Regions from separate parts of the Desulfobaculum sp. SPO524 genome, predicted to be linked through region 1. Evidence: predicted binding sites of a transcription regulator. Region 1 holds the regulator's gene; each other region holds the start of a gene.
The links. Region 1 encodes sigma-54, which starts transcription at its own class of promoters, with help from an activator protein. Its sites were predicted from a motif close to CTGGCACGGNNNNTGCTT; they were not measured.

Region 1 (7,437 bases):
TTCGAATTCAACAACGATTATCTGGAAAAGCTCCAGAAGAGCGGCCTCGTCTTCTCCGGTACCTCTCCGGACGGCGAGCTGATGGAGATTGTGGAAGTCAAGGATCACCCGTGGTTCCTCGGCTGTCAGTTCCATCCGGAATTCCAGTCCAATCCCATGCGTCCCCATCCGCTGTTCAGGGACTTCATCAAGGCCGCCAAGGGCCAGAAAAAGGGCAAATAGCTCTTTGACCAGTCATTTGCCGGACTCGCTCCCGCACGCCTTCGCCACCTGCGCGAAGGCGTGCGGTGCGCCGGTTGTAGCGGGGCCACTGCGCAGGGTGCCCTTTGCGGCCCTCCGCCCGCCGCGCCCCGTCCTCCTTCCCCCGCAGAAAAGGGTATGCTTATGATGACTGCATCCGAACTCTACACGCATTCGTGCGCGCATCCGTTCCTCATCGCAGGGCCGTGCGCGCTGGAAGACCTCGATATCGCCCTGCAAGCGGGCAGGAAAGTGGCCGAAATCTCCAAGGACCTTGGGATTGCGGCCATTTTTAAAAGCTCTTTCGACAAAGCCAACCGAACCTCCGTCACCAGCTTCCGCGGCCCCGGCATGGAGCGCGGGCTGGAAATGCTGGCGCAGGTGAAGGCCGAGACGGGCCTGCCCGTCATCACTGACATCCACTCCCCGGAGCAGGCCGAAGCCGTGGCCGAGGTGGCGGATGTCCTTCAGATTCCCGCCTTCCTCTGCCGCCAGACCGACCTGCTGGTGGCCGCCGCCAAGACGGACAAGATCATCAACGTGAAAAAGGGCCAGTTCCTTGCCCCGTGGGACATGCGTTCCGTGGTGGAAAAGGTTCGCTCCACGGGCAATTCGAAGATTTGGCTCACCGAGCGCGGCGCCAGCTTTGGCTACAATAATCTGGTGGTGGACTTCCGTTCGCTGGCGATTATGCAGAGCCTCGGCTGCCCCGTGGTGTTCGACGCCACGCACTCTGTCCAGCTTCCGGGCGGGCAGGGCGGCTGCTCCGGTGGACAGCGCGAATACGTGCCCATGCTGGCGCGCGCCGCTGTTGCCGCCGGCGCGAACGGTGTCTTCCTTGAAACGCACCCCGACCCGGATTCCGCCCTGTGCGACGGGCCAAACTCATGGCCGCTGACAAAGCTGGACGCCCTTGTCCGCGACCTCGACAACCTCTGGAAGCTGCCCCATGAGTGCTAAGCTGACTGCCGCCGCCAAAGAGCGCGCAAAGAATGTGCGCGTGCTGGTGCTGGACGTGGACGGCGTGCTGACAGACGGCGGCCTGTACTACGACGCCTCCGGGCACGTCTCCAAGCGCTTCAACGTGCAGGACGGCCTGGGCGTAAAGCTGGCGCAGGGCGCAGGCCTTGTGGTGGCCGTCATCACGGGCCTCAAGTCCAAAGCCGTGGAAAAGCGCGTGCGCGAACTGGGCATCAAGGACTACTACGCCGGACACACGGCCAAGATTCCGCTACTCCAGAAGATTTGCGATACCCATGGCGTCACCATGGACGAGGTGGCCTACCTCGGTGACGACTGGGTGGACGCCGGCCCGCTGGCCAACGTGGGCCTGCCCATGGCCGTGGCCAACGCCCAGCCCGAAATTCACGATATGGCCGTATGGGTCAGTGAATGCCGCGGCGGCAACGGCGCAGTACGCGACGCCATCCGCTTTATCCTCGATGCGCAGGGCAAGTTGGACATCCTGTGGGCGGAGTGGAAACAGCGATGAACAGAGCGCGTATGCTCCTTGTCGCGGTGCTGGTCTTTGTGACCATGCTTGGCGCGGCCTATATCATTTGGCGTGGGAGCGGCGCATCCGTGGATGATGTGCCCATCACCGCCCCGCCTGTGGATATGGCCATGCAGGGCGTGGAGCTCACCCGCAGCGCCGGGGACGGCTCCCTGTGGACCCTCAAGGCCGAGAGCGCCGACTACGAAAAGCAGGACGGCCGCATCACGGTTGAGGCTCCCGTTATCGACTGGACCAAGGACGGCCGGGAGCCGGTGCACATCGTGGCTCCCAAGGGCCGCGTTGATCAGGCGACGGGGTCTGCGGAATTGTGGCCCGAAGTTGTCGTGACAAGTGGCGATACTACAGTGTATTCCAAGCGTCTGGACTATGACGGCGAGGCGCGGATTATCACCGTCCGCGAGGATGTCCGCATTGTGCGCGAGGGCATGACCCTCCGCGCGCCGGAAGTCGTCTATGATCTTTCCACCAATGTCATCACCGCCACCGGGGGCGTGGAGTCCGTCATGGACGGCATGGCCGCCCCGGGCAGGGAGAAGTAGCCTTGAAGACGTTTGCACGCACCGCCGCACTCGCCCTTGCGGGTGTGCTCGTAGCGGCCTCGCTGGCATTTGCCGCGGCCGCCGATACCGTACCGACCAAAATCACCTCTCAGAAAACCGTCTACGACGAAAGCGGCAAGACCGTCGTCTTTACGGGAGATGTGCTCGTCACCCGGCCGGATATGAAAATCTGGTCCGACAAGATGACAGTGCACCTCACCCCGTCCGATACGCCGGATACGCCCGGAACCATCCGCAAAATCGTTGCCACCGGCAACGTGCGGCTGAAGCGCGAGGGCAAGACCGGTACCTGCCGCAAGGCTGTGTACACCGCCGAAGATGGTCTGCTGACCCTCACCGGCAAGCCCGTGCTCAAGGATGGCGAAAACAGCATTGCCGGCAAGGTTATCCGCCTGTGGCTCAAGGACAACCGCAGCGAAGTGGAAAGTGGCGACGCACCCGTGGAAGCCATCTTCTTCACCCCGGCTGACGGGGGCGGCAAGTAGCATGAGTGTCCTTTCAGCCAATGATCTGTGCAAGATCTACGGGCAGCGCAAGGTTGTGCAGGATATCGCCGTCAACGTGGCGCAGGGCGAGGTTGTTGGTCTGCTTGGCCCCAACGGCGCGGGCAAGACCACCACGTTCTACATGCTGGCGGGCATCATCAAGCCCAACGGCGGCGCGGTGCACCTTGATGACGAGGCCATCACCATGCTGCCCCTGCACGAGCGCGCCCGCCTCGGCATGAGCTACCTGCCGCAGGAAAGCTCCATCTTCAAAAAGCTGTCCGTGCGGCAGAATCTGGAGATTATTCTGGAGCAGAGCGGACTGGACAGCGCAGAGCAGAAGCGGCGCGCGGACCAGTTGCTGGACGAGCTGGGCATTACGCGCCTTGCGGACCAGAAGGCCATGCACCTCTCTGGCGGCGAGCGCAGGCGGCTCGAGATTGCCCGCGCGCTTATCCTAAATCCGAAATTCATGCTGCTGGACGAGCCTTTTGCGGGGATTGACCCCATCGCCGTGGATGACATACAAGGAATTGTGCGCGGGCTGAAAGAGAAGGGCATTGGCGTGCTTATCTCCGACCATAACGTCCGCGAAACCCTGCGCATTTGCGACAGGGCCTACCTTGTCTACGAAGGCCGCATCATCCTGAGCGGTACTCCGGAAGAAATTTGTGCCGATCCGAAGGCTCGCCGGGTCTACCTTGGCGAGGGGTTCTGTCTGTAACCTTCCGGAAATTCTATATAAATCCCTATATTCAAGAACCTTGCCAGTCTTGGTTGCAAGCTTGTTGTGAATGTGGCATGGTGCTTGTGCGGTCGGTAACGAAGTCCGCACAAGCACCATTTTTTTTAGATGCCGTAGGCACTGTCGCACTTCCGCCCCCTTTGACGGGGCAGCCTGATACGGAATCTGCAACGCCAACATTTCGCAAGAAGACATAAGCCAACATGGCACTTGAACTACGACAACAACTCAAGCTCTCTCAGCAACTGGTCATGACACCGCAGTTGCAGCAGGCCATCAAGCTGCTGCAGCTCTCCCGCGTGGAGTTGGTGGACATGGTCCAGCAGGAACTCCTCGAGAATCCCCTTCTGGAGGAGGCCGCCGTCGAGCCGTCGCAGGAGAAGGCCGAGGCCGAGCAGGACGCCCGGTCGGCAGAAGCCGTAGACAACGGCGAAGCCATGGCCGATGGCGTTGGCGATCAGGACGCGATGCAGGGCGCGGATTGGGAAAACTACCTCGGGGAGTTCTCTTCCACGGGGCGGCAGTCCTCGGCGCGTGAAGCGGAAATCCCGGAGGAGGGCTTGTCCTTTGAGGCCCGTCTCTCGTCCAAGCCATCGCTGGAAGGGCATCTGGAATGGCAGATTCGCCTCTCGGACATGACGCCGGAGCAGGTGGACATCGCAGAGGTTATCCTCGGCAACCTTGGCTCGCAGGGGTACCTGCAAAGCACCGTTGAGGAAATCGCCGAGGAAGCCAAATGCTCCGTGGACGCCGTGGAGGAAACGCTGCACCGCGTTCAGCGCATGGACCCCGTGGGCGTTGCCGCCCGCGACCCGCGCGAGTGTCTGCTCGTACAGCTTGAGGTCAACGGATACGACGACCCCATCCTGCACTCCCTCGTCAGCGACCACCTGGAGGACCTTGAAAAGCGCCGCTACAAGCCGCTGGCGCGCAAGTTCCGCCTCACCCTCGAAGGCCTCAAGGAATACCTCGACTTTCTGCAAACCCTTGACCCCATGCCCGGTGCTGCCTTTGGCAGTGGCGAGGCGCAGTACGTCAGCCCGGATGTGCACGTCTACAAGTACGAGGACGACTTCGTCATCGTGCTCAATGACGACGGTTTGCCGCAGTTGACGGTTAATGATTTCTATCTCGATTCCGTGAAGGATGGGCGCGGCGCGCCGGAGAAGGAATACCTGAACGAGCGCCTGCGTTCCGCCCAGTGGCTGATGAAAAGCCTGTACCAGCGCCAGCGGACCCTCTATAAGGTTATGGAGAGTCTTGTGCGCTTCCAGCGCGGGTTCTTCGAGCATGGCGTGACCCGTCTGAAGCCCCTCATCCTCAAGGATGTGGCAGACGACATCGAAATGCACGAATCCACCATCAGCCGCATCACCACCAGCAAGTATGTGTCCACGCCCCATGGCGTGTTCGAGCTGAAATTTTTCTTCAACAGCGCCCTCGGTATGGACGACGGATCACAGGTCGGTTCCGAGAGCGTGAAGGCGCACATCAAGGAACTCATCGGAAAGGAAGATACCAAAAAGCCTCTTTCGGACGAGAAAATCGCCGATATCCTCAAAGGGCGGCTTCAGGTCAACATCGCACGGCGAACTGTTGCCAAATATCGCAGCTCCCTCGGCATACCGTCCTCCTCCAAACGCAAGCAGGTCTTTTAGGAGGGGCGGAGTGGCGACAACACCCTTTATTTTCAGGCTGAATGCAAGTACACTTTCCAATATGGTGAGTATTCGATCCAACCCCAGCAGTTAAGGAGGATCGTCGATGAACATCAGCTTGACCTTTAAGAATTTCGAGCCTTCGGACCATCTCAAGCAGTATGCCCGCAAGCGCTTTGAAAAGCTGATCAAGTACGCCGATACCGGCAATGCCGAATTGCAGATCAACATGAGTGTGGAGAAGTTTCGCCACATCGCGGAGGTCTCGCTTGCCGGGGACAATATGAATATGTCCGCCGTTGAGGAGTCGGAAGACATGTACTCCTCCATCGACCTTGTGCTGGACAAGATGTCCGCACAGGTCCGCAAGACGCGTGAAAAGGACAAGGACCGCCGCCGCGCGCGCGACACCGTGCGCCAGGAAGACGTCGCCGCCCTTGCCGGATTCGACGCCGAGGACATGGACGCCGCATCCGGCCCTGTCATCGTGCAGGCCGACACCTACACGCCCAAGCCCATGATGGCCGACGAGGCCGCCATGCAGCTGGACACCTTCAAGTATGATTTCCTCGTGTTCCGCAACGCTGAAACCGAACGGGTCAACGTCATCTACCGCCGCAAGACCGGCGAGTATGGCCTCATTGATCCCGGGATGTACGAATGAAGCTCGGAGATTTTGTCGATAGCGATTTGATATTCCCTGAACTTTCGGCCAGAACCAAGTCTTCGGTTCTGGCCGAACTTGTGGCCGGGGCTGCGCAGCATGTGCAGGGCATTGACCCTGAACATGCCAAGGAAGTCCTGCTGGAGCGGGAATCCCTGGGTACCACAGGAATCGGCGACGGCATCGCCATCCCCCACGGCAAGCTGGAAGGGCTGGACGACATCGTCGTTGTTGCCGCCAGAAGCCGCGAGGGCGTTGACTTTGATGCGCTGGACTTTAAGCCCTGTCATATCTTCTTTCTTGTGCTTGCGCCGGAAAAGGTGGCCGGGATGCATCTGCGCATCCTTGCCCACATTTCGCGCACTCTCAAGGATGAGAAGTTCCGCACGGCCTTCTTGGAGGCTGGCGATAAGGACGAACTGGTCCGCCTTATCAAGGGAGCCTAAGCATGGAATCTGTTGTGCCGGGAGCGGCCGCCGAGCCGGATTTTCCCGTCATTATCCTCTCCGGACTCTCCGGAGCGGGCAAATCCACTGCCCTGAAGGTTTTTGAAGACCTTGGCTTCGTCTCCGTGGACGGGCTGCCCCCGGATGTTATCCCCGAATTCGTGGACCTGTTTCGCCGTCAGAAAGAGGTGTACCATCGAGGGTTGACCCTTGGGCTGGACGTCCGCCATTCTGACTTTACCGCCAAATGGGAACAGACACGGGGCATCCTTGCCGAAAGCGGCGTGGAGCCGCGCGTGGTGTTTATTGAAGCCGGAGAAAATGTGCTGCGCCGCAGGTATGCGGCCACCCGCCGTCCGCATCCGCTGGAGCAGGGCGTCGGGCTGGACCGCGCCCTTGTGGAGGAGCGCCGCCTGCTCGCCCCGGTGCGTGACTTGGCCGAGCTTGTCATCGACACCTCGGACTATTCCATCCACGACCTGCGCCGCACGTTGCAGGAAAAGTGGAATTTCCTGCAGGACAAATGCTATGGCCTGCACGTGTACTTGGTGACCTTTGGCTTTAAGCACGGGGTGCCAACGGACGCGGACCTTGTCTTTGACCTGCGCTTTTTGCCGAATCCGTACTTTGAGAAGTCTCTGCGGAGCCTGACGGGACGTGACAAGGCGGTTTCCGATTTTGTCCTGCGCTCGCCAGAGGGCGGGGAATACCTTGAGAAACAGCTTGATTTCCTGCACTATGTCCTGCCGTGCTACGCGCGGGAAGGGCGGTACAGGCTGACGGTTGCCATTGGGTGCACCGGCGGCAGGCATAGGTCCGTCGCCGTGGCCGAAGCCGTCTTTGACTCTCTGCGTCAGGCAGAGTATTCCGTATTTCTTGAGCACAGGCATCTCGACCTCGAATGAGGCGGGTGAAGGACGAAATTCCATTCGCGCCGAAAGTGGCGCGCTAGCGGGTATCATGAGCGAAAAGACAACCAAGACAGTCGGTGTGGTCATCGTCACCCACGCGGAGTACGGCGAGCATTTGCTGAATGCCGCCGAGGTCATCCTTGGCGAGCAGGAATACTGCGAAGCCATCGGTGTGGGCGTGGATCAGGAGATGGACGAAATTCTCCAGAACC
Region 2 (7,437 bases), 270 kb from region 1:
CCGTCGAAGACTGCCTGGAGCAGGTCAACAATCGTTTCATGATTGTACAGATGGCCATCAAGCGCGTGAAACAGTTCCGCGAGGGCTACGATCCGCTTTTGGAGTGCAAGAATAAGGAAGTCGTTACTGCTCTGCGTGAAATTGCCTCCGGCAAGGTTCTCGCCGAGGAAGACCTCTCAGACGTCGGCGTTAAGGCTGCCAGTAAGTAAGCCATGTCCCAAAGAGATTACTATGAGGTGCTTGGCGTCTCACGTGACGCCGGCGAGGACGAGATCAAAAAGGCCTACCGCAAGCTGGCCTTCCAGTACCACCCGGATCGCAATCCCGACGACGCCGAGGCGGAAACCAAGTTCAAGGAAGCCGCAGAAGCCTACGAGGTCTTGAAGGACGCTGACAAGCGTGCCACCTACGACCGCTTTGGCCATGCTGGCATGAACGGTTCCGGCTTTGGCGGCGGCTTCTCCAATTCCGAAGACATCTTCTCGTCGTTCAGCGACATCTTTGGCGATTTGTTCGGCTTTGGCGGTGGCGGCGGCGGACGTGGTCCGCGCCCGACCGCCGGTGCGGACCTGCGCTATAACCTGACTATTTCCTTCCGCCAGGCGGCCAAGGGCGACGAAGTCACCCTGACCATCCCCAAGCAGGTGCATTGCCCCGAGTGCGATGGCACCGGCGCGGAGCCGGGCACCAGCCCGGAAACGTGCCAGCAGTGTGGCGGTAGCGGACAGGTTGTGCAGTCGCAGGGCTTCTTCCGCGTGGCTGTGCCGTGTCCGGTGTGTCATGGCCGTGGTCAGGTCATCCGGTCCCTGTGTCCGCGCTGTAAGGGCGATGGCACCGTGCCCGAGACCCGCGAGCTTTCCGTGCGCATCCCCGCCGGTGTGGACAGTGGTTCCCGCCTGCGCCTGCGCGGCGAGGGCGAACCCGGTGAATACGGCGGTCCCCACGGTGACCTGTACGTAGTCATCTACGTGGAGGAGGACGAGGTTTTCGAACGTCAGGGGCAGAACCTGATCTACCGTTTGGAAATCGACTTCACACAGGCCGCCCTTGGCGAGACCGTGGAAGTCCCCACCCTCGACGAGCCGACCACCCTGCACATTCCCGCCGGAACGCAGAGCGGCAAGGTGCTGCGTCTGCGCGACCTTGGTCTGCCGCATATTGGCCGCCAGCCGCAGGGCGACCTGCTGGTTGAGGTGAATGTGAAGACCCCGCAGGACCTCACCAAGGAGCAGGAAGAACTCCTGCGCGAGTTCGCTCGCCTTGAGGAGGAGAAGCAGGGCAAGCCGCTGAACCGGGCCAAACAGTTCTTCAAGAAGGCCGTTGGCAAGGCCATGGGAGAGTAGGGCATATGTCGGGCAAGCTTTCGCACATTGATCAGGACGGCAACGCATGCATGGTTGACGTGGGCCACAAGGCGGAAACCCAGCGCACGGCCATTGCCGAGACGCGGGTTATCCTCTCGCCCGAGACCTTTGCCCTGCTGTCCGAGGACGCCTTGCCCAAGGGCGACGCCCTCACCACCGCAAAAATTGCGGGCATCTTTGCCGCCAAGAAGACGGCCGAGCTGATTCCCATGTGCCATCCGCTGCCGCTGTCCTATGTGGATGTGCGGTTTACGGCGCTGGAGGAGTCCTCGACCATCGTCATTGAGGCCGAAGCCCGCACTGCCGGCCAGACCGGTGTCGAGATGGAAGCGCTGACCGCCGCGCAGGTGGCCGCGCTGACCGTGTACGACATGTGTAAGGCCGTGCAGAAAGACATTATCCTCTCTGATTGCCGCCTGCTGTACAAAAGCGGGGGCAAGAGCGGAACCTACGACGTCCGTTAGGACGGCGTGCAGACAAGAGCCACCAAGGGGCCGTGCGGCAATGCCGCGCGGCCCCTTTTGTTTTGCGCAAGGGTTTCGTATGGTGGTCAGGTTGTTGAAAAGACAGGGTGTTCACAAGTCAGGGCGAACACGCGCGGGCAAAGCGCAAGGCCGGCGCGCCGCTACAGGGCGCGATGGTTTGGAGCTTTGACGGAAAAGCGCGAGCGCTGTTGTGGACAGCCTGCGAGATGAGCGCGCCGCCGTGGCGCGCTTTGGCGTTGACGTTGTCCGGAAAGAAAACACGGTCCGGTTGGTAGTCCGGGCGCACGTGTCCTGCGTGTCAGTAACCTTCCCCCCTTGGGTTGTCCGTTTCCGGATGTGCACCACAGTGAAAGGGGAAAACCACATGGAGTTCTATCGCACGAGTTTTTCAATTGTTTTTGAGGACGGCTTTTGGGTTGGGTACGCGGAAATACGGTATCAGGACACCTTTCGCGTGGCGCGCTGCGTTTTTGGCGCGGAGCCGACCGGCCCGGAGATAGCCGCCTTTGCCACTGGTCCGCAGTATCAGCGGCTGGCCTTTTCGCGTCCATTTGCGGCGCAGGAGCGGACGCGCCGGGCGGCGAATCCAAAGCGCCGGCACCGCGAAATAGCGCGTGAGCGCAAGGCCGCCTACGGCGTGAGCAAAGCGCGTGACGCCGCCAAAGAGCAGTATCTGGAAGACAAACAGATGCGCAGGAAGGCGGCGCGGCAGCGCCGTGACGCACTGCGGGAGCGCCGCTTTGCCGAGCGGCAGGAGAAGCGGCGGCAAAAGCGCCGGGGGCATTAGCGCCGCAGGACAGGGCGCATGACAAAATGGCGCGCAGACGCCAGCGGAATCGTCATCGCGGCGTATTACGTCGCCCCGCCTCCTTGCCCGACGAGGAGCATCAGGTCGTCAAGGTTCGGCGGTCCGCAGGCTGCGGGCTGGTAGTCGAGGAATTGTTTGAGGATGATTTCCCCGCAGCCGGGCGAAAAGTAAAAGACGCTGTACGGGCGGTCGTCCACGTTGAGGGCGTACATTTGCATATCGTTCGCTGCCGTGTTTTGATTCACGGCGTGGATAAACTTGTCCTGAAGCCGGGCGGTTTCCCCGGCCGCGACATCCTGCATACTGAGTGTTATGCGGTACCAGTCCATGGCTCCTCCTTGGTGCGGGGCGTGGACGGACAACGGATGAATTTTGATGTATCACCGAATATGCTACATCAGATTGAGGAAAAACGGCAAACCACAAGCGGTTTGCCATCCCCAAAAAAAGCTCTCGTAAGGAGACGTGAAATGAGTAAGACCACAGCGAATTTGGAAGCGGCGTTTGCCGGTGAGTCTCAGGCCAACCGCAAGTACCTTGCCTTTGCTGAGAAGGCCGATAAGGAAGGGCTGGCACAGGTTGCCAAGCTGTTCCGCGCAGCCGCCGCTGCGGAGACGGTGCACGCGCATGCGCACCTGCGTCTGCTCAAGGGCATCGGGTCCACCAAGGAAAACCTGATGACCGCTATCGCTGGCGAGACGCATGAATTCAAGGAAATGTACCCGGCCATGATTGAGGACGCCAAGGCCGAGGGCGAGCGCGCGGCAGAGCGGTACTTTGGCTTTGCCAACGCCGTTGAGGAAGTGCACGCCTGCCTGTACGAAAAGGCGCTGAATGACCCCGAAGGTCTGCCCGCCACGGAATACTACGTTTGTAGCGTGTGCGGCCACGTGCACGAAGGCAAGCCCACGGAGAAGTGTCCTGTCTGTAGCGCCAAGCCCGAGGCCTATTTCCTCGTGGACTAATGGCGCAGACGAGCCAATACGGCGCGGCTTGTGGCATTGACACTGGCCGCGCCTGTGCGCGCCGTGCTGCCGTGTGTGGCGGCTGCGGCGCGCAAAATATGATTGACCGTCCCCGGCCGTGCCGTGGGCGGTCTTTTTTTATGGCGCGGGGCCAGTGGATTTGCGGTGGCTGTGGGTTAGCGTCTGCCGCCACCCATACCGCGTCCGCCGCCACCGCCCATGCCGCGACCGCATCCGCCACGGCCGCCTCGGCCACCGCCCATACCTCGGCCCATGCCGCATCCTGCGCCCCGTCCGCCGCCTTGGCCCATGCCCTGACCTCGGCCCTGTCCGGACTGCGGCGTGGTGGGTGCGGTCTGGCCGGATTCGGCCTGTGCGAGGGCGTCGCTGCATGTGGCGGCGTCTACGGTGATGATGCGCAGCCCCGCCTGCGTCAGCGCGGCTTCGGCCTTGGGGCCAACGCGGCCGGTGATAACGGCCTGCACGCCAGCGTCCACAACGGTCTGCGCGGCCTGAATGCCCGCGCCCTGCGGCTGTGTTGCGGCGGTGTTTTCAACGGCTGTGGTCTGCCCGGTTTCCGTGTCGTGGATGAGAAAGACCGGGGCGCGGCCAAAACGCGGGTCCAGTGCGCTGGTGAGTTCGGGGCCGGTACTGCTGATTGCATACTTCATGAGGAAAACCCTCCTGTTTTTGTGTGTTGCTTTGTTGCTTTGAAGTGAGCAAAGGCTGTGCCGGATGGTGAAAGTCAAGGAATACAGATATTTATGATTTTGCCTTGTTCTGAATAGGCGCATGTTTCGCCTGTTTCTGGGCGAGTCTGGGCGCAATGTGCGCCCAGACGAAAAAGCCCCCGCGCGGGTGCACGGGGGCTGGAAGTGCCGGAAAGGGGCAGGTTGGGCGTTTACCAGACGCTGCGGACTTTGACGCCGCGCTGCTGCATTACGTCCTTGCATTGGCGGATGGAGTATTCGCCGTAGTGAACAATGGAGGCGATGAGCGCCGCCGAGGCGTGGCCTTCGGTGATGGCGTCGGCCATATGTTCTGGCGTGCCAGCACCGCCGGAGGCGATGACCGGAATGTGGACGGCGTCGGCTATGGTGCGGGTCAGGTTCAGCTCGTAGCCGTCCTTGGTGCCGTCCGCGTCGATGGAATTGACGCAGAGTTCGCCTGCGCCAAGGGCTTCGGCGCGCTTCGCCCATGCGATGGCGTCCATCCCCATATGTTTGCGGCCACCGTGGATGACGATTTCATAGCCCGAGGGAATGGCCTCGGACACGGGGACGCGCAGGACGTCCATGCCCACCACGATGCACTGCGAGCCAAAGGCCGCCGCGCCTTCGGAAATGATGTCCGGGTTCTTTACGGCGGCTGAGTTGACGGAAATCTTCTCCGCACCGGCAAGGAGCACGTCGCGCATATCGCTGACGGTGGAGATGCCGCCGCCAACGGAGAAGGGGATGAAGATTTCCTGCGCCACGGCTTCCACAACCTTGAGCATGATGCCGCGGCGCTCGTGCGAGGCCGTGATGTCGTAGAAGACCAACTCGTCCGCGCCTTCCTCATAGTAGGTGCGCGCGGTGTCCACCGGGTCGCCGATGTCGATGTTGTCCTTGAACTTAATGCCCTTGGTCAACCTGCCGTCGCGGACATCAAGGCACGGGATGATGCGTTTACTCAGCATCTTTGACCTCCAGGCAGTAGTCGTGGAAATTCTTGAGCAGGGCAAGGCCGGGCCTGCCGCTCTTTTCGGGATGGAACTGTACGGCCCACAGACCTTCGCGCCCGTGCATGGCGCAGAATTCGTGCCCGTAGGTGGTGGTGGCCAGAACATACTGCGCGTCCGCGTCCGGGTAGTAGCTGTGTACGTAGTAGAACTCCGCACCCGGCTCAATGCCCCGGAACAGGCGCTCGTCGGGATTCTTCGGCGTGACGGCGTTCCAGCCCATATGCGGGATGCGCACGGGGGTGCCGTCCTCTTCGGTCATGTCGCCGGTAAAGCGGCGGCAGATGCCGGGGATGATGCCGAGGGTGGTGGTGGTGTTCTCCTCCGACGAGTCCAGCATAATCTGGCAGCCCACACAGATGCCAAGAAGGGGCTTGCCGCTGTCGATAAGCGAGGAAAGTACGGAGTCCAGACCGGTGGAGGTCAGTTCATTCATGGCCTGACCTGCCGCCCCCACACCGGGAAAGATGACGCCGTCCGCACTGCGCAGAACGTCGGCATTGTCCGTGATGGTGCATTCTATGCCCAGATGGTCGAGGGCGCGGCGGACGGAAGTCTGGTTTCCGGCCTTGTAGTCGAGTATTGCGAGCATGTCTTTCTCCTTCGTAGAACTCAGCAAATTAGACAATATGCGGCTGCAATACAAGTGCGGGATTGGCTCTGCGCCATTTTGCGCCGCCGCTCACTGGTGGAGCGCATCCGCGCGCGTGGGGGTTGCCCTCATGTGGGGCGGGAGTATACAAAGCTGGTTTGCGTAGCACAAACCACAACCAACGGAGATGGTATGTATATAGTGACCGGCGGCGCGGGCTTCATCGGCAGCGCCTTTGTGTGGAAGCTCAACGAGATGGGCATTCATGACATCGTGGTGGTGGATGACCTCGGCACCGGAGACAAGTGGCGCAACCTTGTGAACCGGACGTATATGGACTTCGTGCACAAGGATATGTTCCTTGAGATGATTCTGCACGAGGATCTGCCCTTTGACGTGGACGCCATCATCCATATGGGCGCGTGCTCCTCTACCACGGAGCGTGACGCCAATTACCTGATGGAAAATAATTACCGCTATACGATGACGCTGGCGCACTTTTGCCTTGAGCACGACGTGCGCTTTATCAATGCTTCCTCCGCCGCAACCTACGGTGACGGCGCGCTGGGCTTTGATGACGACCCGGCGGGCATCCCTGCGCTGAAGCCGCTGAACATGTACGGCTACTCCAAGCATTTGTTCGACCTGTGGTCCCTGCGTACGGGCGCGGTGGACAAGCTGGTCAGCCTGAAATTCTTCAACGTGTTCGGCCCCAACGAGTACCACAAGGGTGACATGAAGTCCGTGGTGTGTAAGGCCTTCTCGCAGATTGGCGATACCGGGGCCATGCGCCTTTTTGCCTCGGAGCGTGACGACTACCCCGACGGCGGCCAGAAGCGTGACTTCATCTATGTGAAGGACTGCGTGGATGTGATGTGGTGGCTGCTGAATAATCCGCAGGTGAACGGCATCTACAACCTTGGCACTGGCTCCGCCAGAACGTGGAACGACCTCGCCCGCGCGGTGTTCAGTGCCATGGATGTGCCCGAGGATATCCAGTACATCGATATGCCCGAGACCCTGCGCGGCAAGTATCAGTACTTTACTGAGGCCAGCATGGATCGCCTGCGCGGGGCTGGTTGCCCTGTGGACTTTGCGCGCCTTGAGGACGCGGTTGCCGACTACGTGGGGAACTACCTCGCCACGGGCGATCCGTACCTGTAGCCGCGAAGGCCGGGCGGGCTGGTTCGCCCACACGATTTGAAAAAGGAAACGCCGGGTGCGCAGTGCGCATCCGGCGTTTTGTGTGCTGTGTGTGCTGCGGCTACAGGCCGGGGAGTTCCACGGGCGGAAAGTCCGCGGCGTCCAGCTCGTGCCCCAGTTTGGAGAACAGGCGTGGTTCCAGCATTCTGCGGCCCTTGCTGGGACCGTCCACAGGAGTAAGTTCCTTGCCGTCGTAAGTGATGCTGGTGATGAGCGGTTCGTCAAAGCCGAAGTCCGTGAAGGTGTCCACGCTGACGTTCAGCAGGGCCGACCGGAAGTCGCCTTCGAGGGCTGGCA
Region 3 (7,437 bases), on a different contig from region 1:
CACGGCCTTAAAGTGCGCGTCCTTGTTGGGCAGGAAGTCATGCGACAGGTCCTGTTCCCAGACGTCCTTCCCGGACAGCTTCTTGTAGCCGGTCAGGTCGGTGTGGCAGGCGAGGCAGGTGTAGTTGTCGAAACGAATCTGCGCCTGCGACGGCTTGGTTGCCGGATCGTTCTCCACCGTGTGGGCATCGTGACAGGAGGCGCAGGTGAACTTGTCGCCCAGCTTCTTCACGTGATGGCTTTCGGTAAAGGACGTCTTTATCTCGTTGAAATACTTGCCGTGGCAGTCCGCACAGTCCTTTGCGCCCTTGCCGGAGAGCTTGTGGGGAACAACCTTGAAGTCCTCCTTCGTTCCGGCGCCTTCGTGGCATTCGGTGCACGCCAGTCCACGGTGGGTGCTCTTGGCGAACCGCTCGGCGGGGACGTACAAATCCACCGAGGCTCCCCGCTCCGTGCGCGGAGCGAGGTCAATGTCACCGTGGCACTTCAGGCACTCGGCATTGGCCTCTTTGGCCGGCATCTGCCTGGCCGACAGCGGGGCGGCGGCGAGGAGGCAGAAGAGAAGGGGTAAAAGGACCCCTGCGGCTATTCTGCGCATTGGTTCTATCCTCTATGGTTTATTGGGCGACAGGTCTCTGCCGCAGCCCTATTTCTTGAAGTTCTCGTAGTGGAAGGGATGGCAGGTGTTGCAGTACACCTTGGATTCCTCGTGCTCCTTGTGGCACGTGGTGCAGGGTGCATCCGTTCCATAGTGGGGCGAATTGTGCGGATTGTGATCCAGCTTCGCCGTCAACTGCGCCACCTGCTCGCGCGTGCCATGGCACTTCAGACAGTTTCTGTCGTCGGGCGCGGTGGAGGGGTTGTTGGCCCCGTGGCACAGTTCGCAGTTGGTCCCGTTCTGGTGGACCTTGCGGTGGTAGTCCTTGACGGTCTTGCGGCCCAGCTTGGTGTCAATCCAGAGCTGCATACGCTCCGCCGCACCGGGCTCGTGGGCGACCTTGGTCTCGGCGACCTTTTCCCCGGCGGCAAAGGACGGGGCGAACCAACCGCACATCGAGGCGGAAAGCACAAGGGCGCACATCACGGCTGTGTGCTTCTTCATGGTCGTATCCTGTGGCTGGTGTAGAAATTGACCGTGGCGCCCCGCTTCCCGGGGGGGATGGGGCACAGGGCGCCACGGTCAACCGTTTCGTGATTCAGACTACCTGTCGTATTCCTTCAGGAAGTCGTGGGACGTCTGGATGTCGGGCGTGAAGGGGCGGTCCTTGTCGATGAAGGCCACATCCTTACGGTAGGCGCGGAACATGGCGCCAGTGCCACGACCCAGTTCAATATCGCTCTCGCGCTCGCGCAGGTCGATAGCCTGAGCGGCGTGGTACAGCTCAAGGCCGTAGATGTAGTACATGTTGTCCACAATGCGGGAGAGGCGGTCAGCCACACGCATGGAGTTGGTGGCGGTGTCCTCGATGTTGCCGGCCAGCGGAATGGTGTCCTGAGACACGGGGTTGGCCAGGGAGCGCACGTCGGCGTCCAGAGACACAAAGGGCTTGCCGATGGCGCCAAAGTTGATGGCAACGTCGTCGGCGGCCAGGAAGCGGGACAGATGCGTGAAGTGCGGGTCCACGAGGCGCAGGCAGCGCATGGCGGCGTTGCGGGACACGTGGGACAGGGCAATGCCCAGGTTCTGCAGCTTCAGCACCACAGGCAGCGGCTCGAAGTTGGAGGTGGGGAAGATGGCGCCCTTGATGTGGCCGGCGTCAAGGTAGTACTTGGCGACCTGCTCGGGGGTGTCGGCGCTGGGCTCAATGCCCACGACAACGGCGGGGTTGTCGTCGGAGGAGTTGACCTGCACGTTCCACTTGGCCACGGCGTCGTCAAGGGCTTCCATGGCGGCGCCAAAGGTGAAGGCGGTGGTCCGGTAGCTCAGGGGGTCCTGCAGGGCGCGGCCCTTCATGGGCTGCCACAGGTAGCTGCCTTCCAGCTCATCGCGCATGACCTTGGAGGCCTTGGCAAAGCAGGTGAAGGGGCGCACGTCGTTGACCTGCTTCAGGAAGGGAGCAACGTTGCCGTTGAGGCCTTCGAGGGACAGGCCAAAGACAACGGGAGCCACCTTGAGGAACTGCTCGGCTTCGCTGAGGGCGAAGGCGGACTTGGCCATGGCCGGAGCGTTGGTGCTCAGGATGGCGAGGGCGTCCTTGCCGGAGGGCTTCAGGGCCTTGATGCCAGCCTTGGCGAGCGCCTCGGCGCCGGACATACGCTCACCCTGGAAGTCGGCCTTCCACTCGCCCATCATCACGAGGCCGATGTGGGGAGCAAGGGTGATGTCGCATTCGCCAACGGTGCCACGGGAGGGCACGACGGGCAGCAGGTTCTTGTTCAGAAATTCCTTGTAAAGCTCGGCAACGTAGGGCTGGGCGCCGGTACGGCCGCAGAGCATGGTGTTCAGACGGATGGCCATGGTGGCGCGCACCATGCGGGGCTCCATGTCGGGGCCGACGCCAGCGCTGTGAGCGCGCAGGGCATTCACATTGAACTGCTCGGACAGGCGCAACACCTCGGGGGTGAGCACGCGCTTGCCGCTTTCATCCACATGGAAGATGGACTTGTCTTTGTTCAGACCAACGCCAACGGTGAGGCCGTACACGGGGCGGCCTTCGGCGGCGAACGCCATGAGCAGCTCGCGGCTGTCCTTGACGCGCTTCATGGCGGTGGTGTCGATGGAGACCTGAGCGCGGCCTTCAGCGATGTCCACAAGCTGAGCGAGGTCCATATCGTGACCGTTCAGGGTCACAATCTTGTGGCCGGCCCATGCGGTGCAGGCCATAACCTGCATAGCGGCGAGGCAGATGACGGCTGCCACAAGCCTGCGGGTAGCGGAAAAATGCATTGTTTCCTCCAGTTGAGCTCTTCTGATGTATGTCCAAACCATCGGCTTCCGGGTGACGGAAAAAGTCAGGCCGGGGCGCTCCCTAGCTGACGACCCTCCGCCGTCAACGCGCCCCGGTCGTTCCCAGGAAGACGAAATATCTATGCCTTGCTCAGGGCGGCCTTGCGTCCGGCCAAACGGCCAATGACCAAGGTCTCGGCAACGGCGCAACTGCCCAGACGGCTTGCGCCGTGGGGACCGCCCGTCACCTCGCCGGCGGCGTACAGGCCCGGGATGGGCTGGCCGGAGCGCATGTGCATGACCTGCCCCTCGGTGTTAATCTCCACACCACCCATGGTGTAGTGCACCTTGGGCCAGCAGCGAACGGCGTAGAACGGCCCTTCGTCGAGCAGGACGGCGCGGCCCATGGGCTTGCCGAATTCCTTGTCCTCGCCGGTGCGCACGGCCTCGTTGTAGGTGGCGACCTGCTGCTTCAAGCCCTCAACGGGCATGCCGAAGTGCTTGGCCAGCTCCTCAACGGTGCCAAACTCCCACGCCACGCCGTACTTGAGGCAGGCCTTGAGGGTCTGCGCGCGCTCTGCGCCCTTGGCGTTACAGAACACCACGGGGTAGACGGGGTGCCCCTCGTCGTCGAGGCGGGTCATAACGGCTTCGGCTCTGGCCTTACGGTCGGCCAGTTCGTTGACGAAGCGCTTGCCGGTGCGCACGTCCACCATGATGCCATTGGGGAACCCGGCGATGGTGTTGAACTGCGACACCATGCCAAAGCCCTTCTCGTCCGGGGAGGTCCACGGGCCGAGCTGGATCAGGTTAATCTGCACGGGAGCCGCGCCAACGCCGAACATGGCCTGCATGCCCTCGGATGTTGCGCCCGGGTGGTTGGTGGAGTCGATGCGTCCGTCCAGATTGGGGTTCTGCATCATGCGGAAGCGGCGGTCCTGCGAGAAGCCGCCGGAGCACATGATAACGGCCTTGCGGGCGCGGAAGCGGCGCAGTTCGCCTGTGCTCTCGTCCGGGAACTCGTAGCGGTCACGCACAACGAGGCCCATCACGCCACCGTTTTCGTCCATGACAAAATCTTCCAGCTTACAGCGGCTGCGGAAGGCCACGCCCATCTTTTCGGCGCTCTTCTTCAGGGGGCGGATGATGCCCGCGCCGGAGCTGATGGTGGTCTGCAGAGTACGCGGCACGCTGTGGCCGCCGAAGTGCTGCAGGAACGGCTTGTACTCCACGCCGTGCTCAAGGGTGAACTCGTAGGCGGGGCGCGTACCGGCGGCGACAATTTTCAGAAGGCCCATGTGGTTCAGGCCGCGGCCAGCCTTGAGCATGTCCTGGACCATAAGGTCCACGGAGTCCTTGATGCCTTCCTTCTCCTGCAGGGGAGAACCGGCAACGGCAAACGCGCCGCCGTTGATGGCGGAGTTGCCGCCAAAGACGGGCATCTTATCCACGACAAGCACATCCGCTCCGGCCTTACGTGCCTCAAGGGCGGCGGCCATTCCGGCGAATCCGCTGCCGACGACGATAACGTCGTACTCCTTGTCCCACGCACTTACGGGCGTGCGGGATTTCTCCACGGGGACGTCCTTTTTTTCCTCTCCGGTCACGCAGCCCTGGAGCATTCCGGCGGCGAGGCCACCAGCCAGGACCGCCCCGGCGCGCAGCACGTCCCGGCGAGACTTGCGCGCACTCTGGGGTGCGGAGCGCTTCGTTTCGGTTTCTTTCATATCGAGTGAAAGCTCCTTGCTTGCGAAAACTTGCGTCGTGTCGACTCGTTCACGCCCGCCTTATGGCGAACGACCACGCCATAGAGGCAGAAAGCGTGCCAACGTTCACAATGAATAAATTCAATGCGTTACAAACGGCAGCACACAAAAACGCGAAATATAGCGATTGACATGTGCGACATTTCGCACTAATCGCGATATTTCGCGTTTCATTCGTCACGGAGTCTCCATGAACACAAATGATTTTTTCCACCACGCCACAGTGCGCATCTGCGGCAGCCTCGACATCGAAAAAGCCCTCTATGACTGCTGGAAATACTTGCGCCAGCATATTCCGGCAGATGGTATGTACATTAACATGTTCCGCCCAGACGTAAAGGCAATTCGCTTCATCGCGCGGGCCGATGCGGGCGGCGGCAACCCCATGAACGAGCAGGTCGCCATCACCGACGACATGTGCCGCACCCTGCTGGAACCGGATCGGCCACGAATCCGCATCCTTGCCGACCTGGACGACGATCCCGTCACCGGGCGCGTAGCCGGAACCATCTATCCGGTGGACACATCAATTTTGCTCATGCGGATGATGATTGAGGACCGCCACCTTGGTGTTGTGGGCCTGCACGCCCACGGACGCGGGCGGTTCCACTCCGGGCACGGCACCCTGCTCAGCCTGCTGCACGAGCCTTTTGCCATTGCCACGGCAAACGCCCTGCGCCACCGCAAGCTCCTGCGCACCAACTCCCGCCTGACGCGGGAGAACCAGTTCCTGCGCGAGCAGCTGTCCGAAAGCCGCAGCGGCGCGGTCATCGGTGACGAGGGCGGCCTGCAAACCGTGATGAAACGCGTGGCGCAGGTGGCGCCGCTGTCCAATACGGTGCTGCTGCTGGGCGAAACCGGCGTTGGCAAGGAGGTCATTGCCAGCGTCATCCACGCGCGTTCGCCGCGTCATGACGGCCCCTTTATTAAGGTCAACTGCGGCGCAATACCCGAATCCCTTATGGACTCCGAGCTTTTCGGGCATGAGCGCGGCGCGTTTACCGGGGCGACCCACGCCAAGAAGGGCGTCTTTGAGCAGGCCCACGGCGGCACCCTGTTTTTGGATGAAATCGGCGAACTGCCGCAGAGTGTGCAGGTGCGCCTGCTGCGCGTTTTGCAAAACCATCAGGTGACGCGCGTTGGCGGCAGCATGCCGCGCGACGTGGACATCCGCATCGTCACCGCCACCCACCGCAACCTGCAAAAGATGGTCGAAGTCGGCTCCTTCCGCGAGGATTTGTGGTTCCGCCTCAACGTCTTTCCCATCACCATTCCGCCCCTGCGCGAACGCCCGCAGGACATCCCGGATTTGGTGACGTGGTTCTCGGCGCGCGCCGCGCGGCGCCTGAGCCTCAGCCGCGTGCCCGACGTCCCGCCCGAGGAAATGCAGCGCCTTATGGCCTACAACTGGCCCGGCAACGTGCGCGAGCTGGAAAACTGCGTGGAACGCGCCATTATCCTCTCCGGCGGCGCCACCCTGCACTTCGACTGGCTGGCGCAGACGCCCCCGCGCCCCCAGCCCTGCCCGGACCCGCAGGACGCGCCCTTTACCCCGCGTACGCTGGACACCGTCATGGCCAACCACATCGCCGCAACGCTGGAGCAGACCAAGGGGAAAATCCATGGTCCCGGCGGCGCGGCGGAGCTTCTGGGCCTCAATCCCAGCACCCTGCGCAGCCGCATGAAGAAGCTGGGCATCTGCCGCGAGCACGGCTAACAGCGCGGCCATGGCGCGCCGCAAGGCGACGCCATAGAGACGCCATGGAGATGAGAGGACACCACGCATCGTCACCGCACCCCGCAACACCCATTTGACCCAGCACGAGGACACCATGTGCGACATCACCACCCGCGCCGAGCGCGCCCTTGAACGCGCCAAACGCATCATCGCCGACACGCGCATTCTGGACATCTGGCCCAGCCACGGCTGCCGCATCAATACCGTCGGCTCCGTACGCACCGGTCTCATCATGGACCACCGGGACATTGACTTTCATATCTACTCCACGCAGTTCCGCCTTGCTGACAGCTTTGCCGCCATTGCGGAGCTGGCGGAGAATCCGCGCATTACGCGCATCACCTACGACAACCTGCTCCGCACCGAGGAGCAGTGCGTGGAATGGCACGCGTGGTACCGGGACGACAGCGGCGACGACTGGCAAATCGACATGATCCACATCCTTGAGGAGTCGCCCTTTGCGGGATATTTCGAAAAGGTGGCGGACCGCATCAGCGCGCGGCTGACGCCGGAGACCAAGGCCGCCATCCTCGCCATCAAGCACGCCCTGCCTCTTGAGGAGAAGGTCCCAAGTATCAGCGTGTACCGGGCGGTGCTGGAACACGGCGTCCGCACGGAAGACGCCTTCCGCCAGTGGCTCGCGGCCAACCCGCCCCGCGGCATTGAAGAGTGGATGCCCGAGTAGGCCGTCCGCGCGGGGCCGCCCGCAAGGCCCGGCATCTGGTGCAGTCCGCGGCGCCTCGCAGACCAGCGGCGGCGCGCATCCGCCACCGGCCTCGTCCTCGTCCTCAAGGTCAGGCGTTTTCACAAACTCGCAGACGCCCTGCCCCGGCCAATTCGTCCGCGCGCCCCGACGCGGCGCCGCGCTTCGTCGGCGTCCCTTCTCCCGCCCAGCCTCGCACCTGCTCCACATGCTCACCATGTACCGGGAGCACAGCCCCCAAACCACACGCCAAACAAAAAGGGGCCTGCGCAAAAGCGCAGGCCCCTTTTTATCTCGCCCAAAGAAAAATCGTGAACACAAACTACTCGCAGAAGACCTCAAGC
Region 4 (7,437 bases), 160 kb from region 1:
GCCCGCAGCACAGGCCACCGGAAACGCCACACAGCGTCCCCGGCCAGCTTGCGTGGGTGGTTTCTTTTTGCTATGAGATAGGGTGTTCCGATTGAAGAATCTTTCGCTTTTTGGGTGCGTTGACAAAAATACGTGCAACCGGACGCACCATGCCCCGGGAGACTGATGCCCAGCATCAACGCGCTGCATCCCGCACAGGCTCCGCCCCCGGCCAAGCCGCGTAGGCAGGACCAAAACGCCGCGCCCTCCCCTGGCACTATGCGATAAGCAGGTGCTTTCCTCCTGGCGAAGAGAGGGGAAGCACCTTTATTTTTGAGGGATACCATGGACATCCAGAACGTCATTGCCCGCATCGAACGCTCGGCCCCGCTTTGCGGCGCGGCCGAATGGGACAAAAGCGGCGTGCAGATTGCCGGGACAACCCGCAACATCACCAAGCTCGCCGTAACCCTCGACCCAACCCCACACGCCGTGGCCGAGGCCCTCGACTGGGGCGCGCAGTGCATCCTGACCCACCATCCCCTGTGCATGCAGCCCCGCTTTTTGGACACTCCGGGCCGTTTTTTGGACGTTGCCCGTGGGGTGCTCTCCCGCGGGGCGTGGCTCTATGCGGCGCACACTTCGCTGGATGTGCAGCCCGCAGGGCCCGCAGGATGGCTGGCTCGCGCCCTTGGCCTGACGGACCTCTCCATCATTGAGACCACCATCGCCGACGAAGCGCACCCCGCCGGTTTCGGCTTTGCCGGACGCCTGCCCCAGCCCCTTGGCTGGGACGACTTCGCCGCCACCCTTGGCGGGCTGATTGAGCGTGATTTTTTGCTGTCCATCGGCGCTGCGCCCGAGCGCGTGGAAACCGTGGCATACTGCACAGGGTCCGGCGGCTCGCTCATTGACGCAGCGGCAGCCACCGGAGCCGACGTTTTCATCACTGGCGACATCAAGTACCATCTGGCGCTTGAATCGGATATATTCACCGTGGATGTGGGGCACTTCTCCCTTGAGGAGATTATGACCCGCATCTTTGCCGAGGAGCTTGCCCCCGATATGGAAAAGGATGGCACCACCGTCCGTTTCTTTCCGGGGGCGGAGCCGTTCTCTCTGCATACGGGCCCCTGGCCCACGCGACACAAGTGATCACAGCCCTTACGCAAGGGACTGAATACATTCACGGCAGCCGGCAGCCGGCCGCCAAAGGCAACTGCCGAGGAGGATACCCCGTTGAGCATGTACCTCAAGCAAATCGAGCAGCTCATCGTTCTGCAGAAAGTCGATGACGAGATCATCACCCTGGAAAATGAACTGGAGAGCCTGCCCAAGGAACTCGCCGCGCTCGAGGACAAGTATGAAAAGTTCAATGAGCGCCTGAACCAGGTCAAGGAAAAGACCGACATCCTTCTGCACCAGCAGCGCGTTCTTGCCGACGAGATCGAAAGCAACGAAGAAAAGATCAAGAAGAGCAAGGACAAGCTGATGATGGCCGGGAACTCCCGCGAGTACCACGCCATGATGCGCGAAATGGACAACATGGAGAAGATCAACCGCACCCGCGAGGAAGAAAAAGTCGCCCTCGCCGAGGAGCTGGAACGTCAGAAAGAACTCCAGACGTCCATGGAGGAAGAAGGCGCAGAGCTGAAAAAGCAGCTGGACGAAAACAGCACCACGCTCAAAAAGCGCACCACTGCCGCCAAAAAGCGCCTGAACAAGCTGCAGAAGGACCGCGCCGCCGCGTGCGAAGTCGTCCCGCCGCGCGTGCTTGGCCGCTATGAGTTCATCCGCGCCCGCATCAGCCATCCGGTCATCGTCCCCGTGGACGAGGCTGTCTGCAGCGGCTGCCACATCCTCATCCCCCCGCAGGCCTTCAACGACCTGCAAAAGGGTGAACAGATCATGAGCTGCCCCAACTGCCAGCGCTTGGTCTACTGGACGAACCACTTTACCGATCCGGACGCCGCGTAGCGTCCCGCAGTCCGGCCATGGCCGGGCGTACAATATTCGGGAGTTGGACAGGTCATCGTCGCGGCCCACAAGGGCCGGGGAGGAAAGTCCGGGCTCCGCAGGGCAGAACGCTGGATAACGTCCAGGTGGGGTGACCCATGGACAGGGCCACAGAAAGCAAACCGCCAGCACACCGTGCTGGTAAGGGTGAAACGGTGGGGTAAGAGCCCACCAGCCGCCGTGGTGACACGGCGGGCTAGGTAACCCCCGTTCGGAGCAAGACCAAATAGGGAAGCGTTTGAGGTCGGCCCGACTGATGCTTCCGGGTAGGTTGCTGGAGGCCATGGGCAACCATGGCCCTAGAGGAATGATGACCGCCCCGTAAGGGGAGACAGAACCCGGCTTACCGTCCGACTCCCATCTCCGCAAGGACAGGCGGCGCGGAGGCGTTATCGCCTTCGCGCCCCTTTTGTATCCATCACCTTCCACCGCAAAGAAGACCGCTATGTCAGTCTGGGCCATACTTCTCGCCGCGGGACAAGGCTCCCGCCTCGCCGCATCGGGGCTTGCTACCAAGAAACAGTTCCTGCCCTATGAGGGCGCCCCGCTCTTTTGGAAAAGCGCCCGGACCATGGTCCGCGTGCCCCGCATCGCCGGATTCGTGTTCGTCTTCCCCGAGGGCGAAGCCGAGGACGGCGCGCGCACCGTCAAGGAGCTTGCCGCGCAGGACGACTTTTCCCTGCCTTGCCTCGTCGCCACAGGCGGCCCGCGGCGGCAGGATTCCGTCCACAACGGCCTCGCCATGCTCCCCAAGGACTGCACCCACGTCCTCGTGCACGACTCGGCGCGCCCCTTTGCCAGTGCTCCGCTCATTGCCTCACTGCTTGCCGCCATGGACGGCGGGCACGACGCCGTCATCCCCGCCATCCCCGTTGCGGACACCATCAAGCGCGTGGCCGAGGACGGCACCATAGCCGAAACCCTGCCCCGCGCCGAACTGCGCGCCTGTCAGACCCCGCAGGCCTTTGCCGTGCCCCTACTCCAGCGCGCGCACGCCATCTGCCGCGAAAAGAGCCTCGCCGTCACCGACGACGCCTCCATGGTGGAAGCCATCGGCGAACGCGTCGCCACCGTCCCCGGCGAGGCAGGCAACATCAAGATTACCACTCCGGAGGACCTGCGCATGCTCACCACCAATGCGCCCGTCGCCTACCCCTGCGTGGGCTGGGGCTACGACGTACACAAATACGGCCCGAGCCGCCCGCTGAAAATTGGCGGCATCCCCATCGACGGCGACCTGCAGGTGGTTGCGCATTCCGATGGCGATGTGCTGCTGCACGCCCTTGCGGACGCCCTGCTGGGCTGCCTTGGCAAAGGCGACATCGGCCAGCACTTCCCGGACAACGACCCCGCCTTTGACAACATCGAATCCGCCGTCCTCGTGACCGAGGTTCTGGACATCGCCCACCGCGAGGCCCTGACCATCACCCACGCGGACCTGACCATCATCGCGCAGACGCCCAAGCTGTCCACCTACCGCCGCCGCATCCGCGACAACGTCGCGCAGCTGCTGCGGGTGGACCCCGCCCGCGTCAACGTGAAGGCCACAACTGAAGAAGGCCTCGGCTTTACGGGCAAGAAGCACGGCATCAAGGCCGTGGCCTGCGTCACCGGCATGCGGCAGCCGCAGGGCGCGGAAAATTAGGCCCAAAGGTCTTTGACGCCCCACTTCATTTGAGGCATGATTCCACCCCGCCCGGATAGTGTATCCTGCCGGGGTTTTATCAACATTATCAATCCGTTTGAGGACAAAACTGGAGTACGGCCAATGCAGCTCTACAACACAATGACACGTCGTAAAGAGGAATTCACACCGCTCAGGGACAACGATGTCCGCATGTACGCTTGTGGCATCACCGCCTACGACTACTGTCATATTGGCCATGCTCGTTCCGCCGTTGTTTTCGACGTTCTGGTTCGTTACCTGCGCCACCTTGGCTACAATGTCACCTTCGCCCGCAACTTCACGGACGTGGATGACAAGATTATCAACCGTGCCAACGAAAACGGCGAGGATCCTTCCGCACTGGCGCAGCGCTTTATCGAGGCGTTCCATGAGGACATGGACAAGCTGAACGTGCTGCGTGCGGACCTTGAACCCCGAGCAACGGAACACATCGGCGAGATGATCGCCCTGACGGAAAAGCTCATAAACGACGGGCACGCCTACGCCACCGAATCTGGCGACGTGTACTTCCGCGTCCGCTCCTTTGACGGCTACGGCAAGCTTTCGGGCCGCGACATTGACGAAATGCGCTCCGGCTCCCGCATTCAACCCGGAGACGAAAAGGAAGACCCGCTGGACTTCGCCCTGTGGAAGGCCGCCAAGCCCGGCGAGCCGGAATGGGAAAGCCCGTGGGGCGGCGGCCGCCCCGGCTGGCACCTTGAGTGCTCCGCCATGAGCGACAAGCACCTTGCACTGCCCTTCGACATCCACGGCGGCGGGCAGGACCTCATCTTCCCCCATCACGAAAACGAAATCGCCCAGTCCGAGGCCGCCACGCAGACCGAGATGGCGCGCTTCTGGGTGCATAACGGCTTCGTTCAGGTGGACTCCGAAAAGATGTCCAAGTCTCTTGGCAACTTCTCCACCATCCGCGACATTCTCAAGAGCTACCATCCCGAGACCCTGCGCTACTTCCTGCTGACCAAGCACTACAGAAGCCCCATCGACTTCACCCCGGACAACATGCTTGAAGCGGAAAAAAACCTCCGCCGCATCTACACCACCCGCCGCGACATCCAGGCCGCTCTGGAGCGTAGCAAGTGGAGCGGCGCAGAACTGCCCGCCGAGTTGACCGAAGAACTTGAGACCCTCGAAGCCGAGTGGAACAAGTCCATGAACGACGACATGAACACCGCTGGCGCTCTGGGCCACGTGTTCGGCCTTATCCGCCTTGTTGGCCGCGTTGCGGAAAACAAAAGCTGGCGCAAGAGCGAAGGGGCCAAGGCTCTGTGGACGCGCGCCCTGTATCTGCTGGCCTCGTGGGGCACGGCGCTTGGCGTGTTCAATCAGGACCCCGAAACCTTCCTGGGTGAACTGCGCGACGTGAAAGTCCGCCGCTACGGCATCGATACCGCCAAGGTTGACGAACTGCTCGAAAAGCGCGCAAGTGCCCGCAAGGAAAAGGACTTCGCCACCTCCGACGCCGTCCGCGACGAACTGGCCGCCATGCATGTGGATGTGCACGACACTGCCGCCGGACAGCAGTGGGACGTCCTGTAGTCCTACCGCCACAATCACACTGATTCAGGCCCATCCCCTCCGGGGATGGGCCTTTTTTCTTTCTGCCACCTGTCGCCCTCTTCCATCCCGCCTCGCACGCCTCCTGCTGCGCGCCTCTTCTCCCCCCGCACTTTCATCCTGCACCGCTTGTCCCAAACGGTCTCTTTATAGTATTCTCTACGTGGAACCTATACCTGTAATCGGCTTATGCTACGGGACAATTATGGAATTTGGACTGAAGCGGATACCGCGCGGACGCCTGCGCCATAAGCCAGCACCCTCTCTGCTGGCTCTCAAGGCTCTACTGACCGCGTGTGTACTCGCCCTCTTCCTCCTTGCGCCGCCCGCTGGACTTTGTGCCCCGCAAGGCGACAACGAGACCATCATTGCCGCCGTACCCGAGCATTTTCCACCGCATTACATGACGGACGAAACCGGCAGGGCCACCGGCTTCGCCATTGACATCATGAATCATCTTGCCAAGCGCACCGGGCTGAACATCCGCTACGATATTTACAAAAACTGGACCCTGGTTCACGACGCCCTGCGCACCGGCAAGGCCGACCTCATCCCCAATATCGGCATCACGCAGCGGCGCTCCGATTTCCTCGAATTCACCGCACCCATCGAAACGTTCAAAATTTCCTTCTTTGTACGCTCCGCATCCACAGACCTTGAGACTCTTGAAGACCTTCAGGGCAAGGTCATTGGCGCAATCATGGTCAACGCGGGGTATACCATCCTTAAGGACTTCGGCAGCCACAAGATAATCCTTGTCAAAAGCCCGCAGGATCTGCTCAGCCTGCTTATCTCCGGGCAAGCGGATGCCATCATCTATCCGGAGCCGCTTATTTGGCGGCTGGCGCGCCTGCTGGACATTGAGGACCGCATACGAACCATTGGTCCCCCGCAAAAGGAAATAAAACGTGGCATCGGGGTGGCCCGCGGCCGCACGGAACTTCTTACGCGGCTCGACAGCGCCATACACGATTTCGTCAAGAGCAAGGACTATAACGCCATCTACACCAAGTGGTACGGCAAGCACGAGTCTGCCATTGCGTCCAAGCGCCTTGTGACCACAATGTTCAGCATAATGGTGGTCTTTGGCATTGCCATGGTGTTTTGGAAGTATTTCGGCACGCGCGAGACCAACAAGCGCCTGAAGGAAAGCATTGCCGAACGCGAAGCCGCCCAACAGGCGCTGGCCGAACGCGAGCGGCAATACCGGCTGGTGGTAGAAAACCTGCACGAAGGCATCTGGCTGGTGGATCCGGACCGGCACACCCTTTACGCCAACCCGCGCATGTTTGAACTGCTGGGTGTCAAGCAGAGCCAGCTGCTGCAAAGCACTGCGGACGACTACCTCCCCGAGGAGCACCGCGCCGACTTTTTGGGTAATCTTCTCACCATCAAGAATACGCTCCCCCTCTCCACGGAAACACAGCTCGTGCGGCAGGATGGCGAGGTGCTGGACGTTATGATGTCCCTTGCCCCTGTCAGCGACGAGCACGGCACCTATACGGCCACGCTCCTCAGCATTATGGACATCACGGAATCCACCCGCCTGCGCGCGGAGCTGGAGGAGGCCAACAAGCAGGCGCAACTGGCCAGCCGGGTCAAATCCGAATTCGTAGGCGTCATGAGTCACGAAATCCGCATGCCTCTCAACGGTCTGCTCAGCATGTTGCAGATGCTGGAGCGTACGCGGCTTTCCGCAGAGCAAATCGAGCCGACGACCCTTGCCCGCCGGGCGGGGAGCGGCCTGCTCACCGTGCTCAATGATATTTTTGACATTTCCATGATGCAGTCGCCCATCACTGGAATATTGCACGACAGATTCACCCTGCCCGACATCATCACCACGGTGGTGGATTCCTTCGTTTCCGAGGCCAAGGTCAAGGGCATCGAAATCCGCACCACCATCGCGGACACAGCCACAGGCTCCGTCATTGGGGACGCGCGACGCATCCGGCAAATCCTCTTCAACCTTCTTGGCAATGCCATCAAGTTCACGGAGCATGGAACCGTGGACATGGAGGTGTCACCTCTGCCCTACCGCCCGGACGGCAAACATCAGGTGATTCTCTTCGTCATTACGGATACAGGCATCGGCTTCTCCGACGACCGGGTCGACACCTGCTTTGAGCCTCGCCCCGCCACTCTCCCCTTTACGCCAGCCGGGCAAAGCCCTCCTGAAATGGGCTTCGGCATCATAC

Region 2: a site for sigma-54 is predicted at 4,340-4,357, ahead of ACI3L3_RS08340 (NifB/NifX family molybdenum-iron cluster-binding protein). Genes of this name have one in related genera too.
Region 3: a site for sigma-54 is predicted at 4,698-4,715, ahead of ACI3L3_RS03365 (flavocytochrome c). Genes of this name have one in related genera too.
Region 4: a site for sigma-54 is predicted at 2,240-2,257, ahead of ispD (2-C-methyl-D-erythritol 4-phosphate cytidylyltransferase). Genes of this name have one in related genera too.

Annotation. Positions count from the first base shown of each region.
Region 1 is NZ_JBJDSB010000002.1:868,962-876,398, forward strand. Features, by position in the region: gene ACI3L3_RS09475 (CTP synthase) at 1-222, shown strand, start outside; gene kdsA (3-deoxy-8-phosphooctulonate synthase) at 388-1,200, shown strand; gene ACI3L3_RS09485 (KdsC family phosphatase) at 1,190-1,732, shown strand; gene lptC (LPS export ABC transporter periplasmic protein LptC) at 1,729-2,295, shown strand; gene ACI3L3_RS09495 (LptA/OstA family protein) at 2,298-2,801, shown strand; gene lptB (LPS export ABC transporter ATP-binding protein) at 2,803-3,525, shown strand; gene rpoN (RNA polymerase factor sigma-54) at 3,750-5,204, shown strand; gene hpf (ribosome hibernation-promoting factor, HPF/YfiA family) at 5,311-5,868, shown strand; gene ACI3L3_RS09515 (PTS sugar transporter subunit IIA) at 5,865-6,314, shown strand; gene rapZ (RNase adapter RapZ) at 6,317-7,219, shown strand; gene ACI3L3_RS09525 (PTS sugar transporter subunit IIA) at 7,275-7,437, shown strand, end outside.
Region 2 is NZ_JBJDSB010000002.1:599,827-607,263, forward strand. Features, by position in the region: gene rpoZ (DNA-directed RNA polymerase subunit omega) at 1-209, shown strand, start outside; gene dnaJ (molecular chaperone DnaJ) at 213-1,343, shown strand; gene moaC (cyclic pyranopterin monophosphate synthase MoaC) at 1,349-1,828, shown strand; gene ACI3L3_RS08325 (YjdF family protein) at 2,214-2,636, shown strand; gene ACI3L3_RS08330 (hypothetical protein) at 2,702-2,986, opposite strand; gene ACI3L3_RS08335 (rubrerythrin family protein) at 3,128-3,622, shown strand; gene ACI3L3_RS08340 (NifB/NifX family molybdenum-iron cluster-binding protein) at 3,799-4,293, opposite strand; gene hisF (imidazole glycerol phosphate synthase subunit HisF) at 4,524-5,303, opposite strand; gene hisH (imidazole glycerol phosphate synthase subunit HisH) at 5,293-5,937, opposite strand; gene rfaD (ADP-glyceromanno-heptose 6-epimerase) at 6,130-7,101, shown strand; gene ACI3L3_RS08360 (hypothetical protein) at 7,202-7,437, opposite strand, start outside.
Region 3 is NZ_JBJDSB010000001.1:801,232-808,668, forward strand. Features, by position in the region: gene ACI3L3_RS03350 (cytochrome b/b6 domain-containing protein) at 1-597, opposite strand, end outside; gene ACI3L3_RS03355 (cytochrome c3 family protein) at 646-1,101, opposite strand; gene hutH (histidine ammonia-lyase) at 1,201-2,886, opposite strand; gene ACI3L3_RS03365 (flavocytochrome c) at 3,027-4,613, opposite strand; gene ACI3L3_RS03370 (sigma 54-interacting transcriptional regulator) at 4,843-6,369, shown strand; gene ACI3L3_RS03375 (hypothetical protein) at 6,485-7,075, shown strand; gene ACI3L3_RS03380 (hypothetical protein) at 7,416-7,437, opposite strand, start outside.
Region 4 is NZ_JBJDSB010000002.1:710,014-717,450, reverse strand. Features, by position in the region: gene ACI3L3_RS08855 (Nif3-like dinuclear metal center hexameric protein) at 325-1,134, shown strand; gene ACI3L3_RS08850 (zinc ribbon domain-containing protein) at 1,225-1,956, shown strand; RNA gene rnpB (RNase P RNA component class A) at 1,996-2,357, shown strand; gene ispD (2-C-methyl-D-erythritol 4-phosphate cytidylyltransferase) at 2,441-3,640, shown strand; gene cysS (cysteine--tRNA ligase) at 3,764-5,221, shown strand; gene ACI3L3_RS08830 (transporter substrate-binding domain-containing protein) at 5,445-7,437, shown strand, end outside.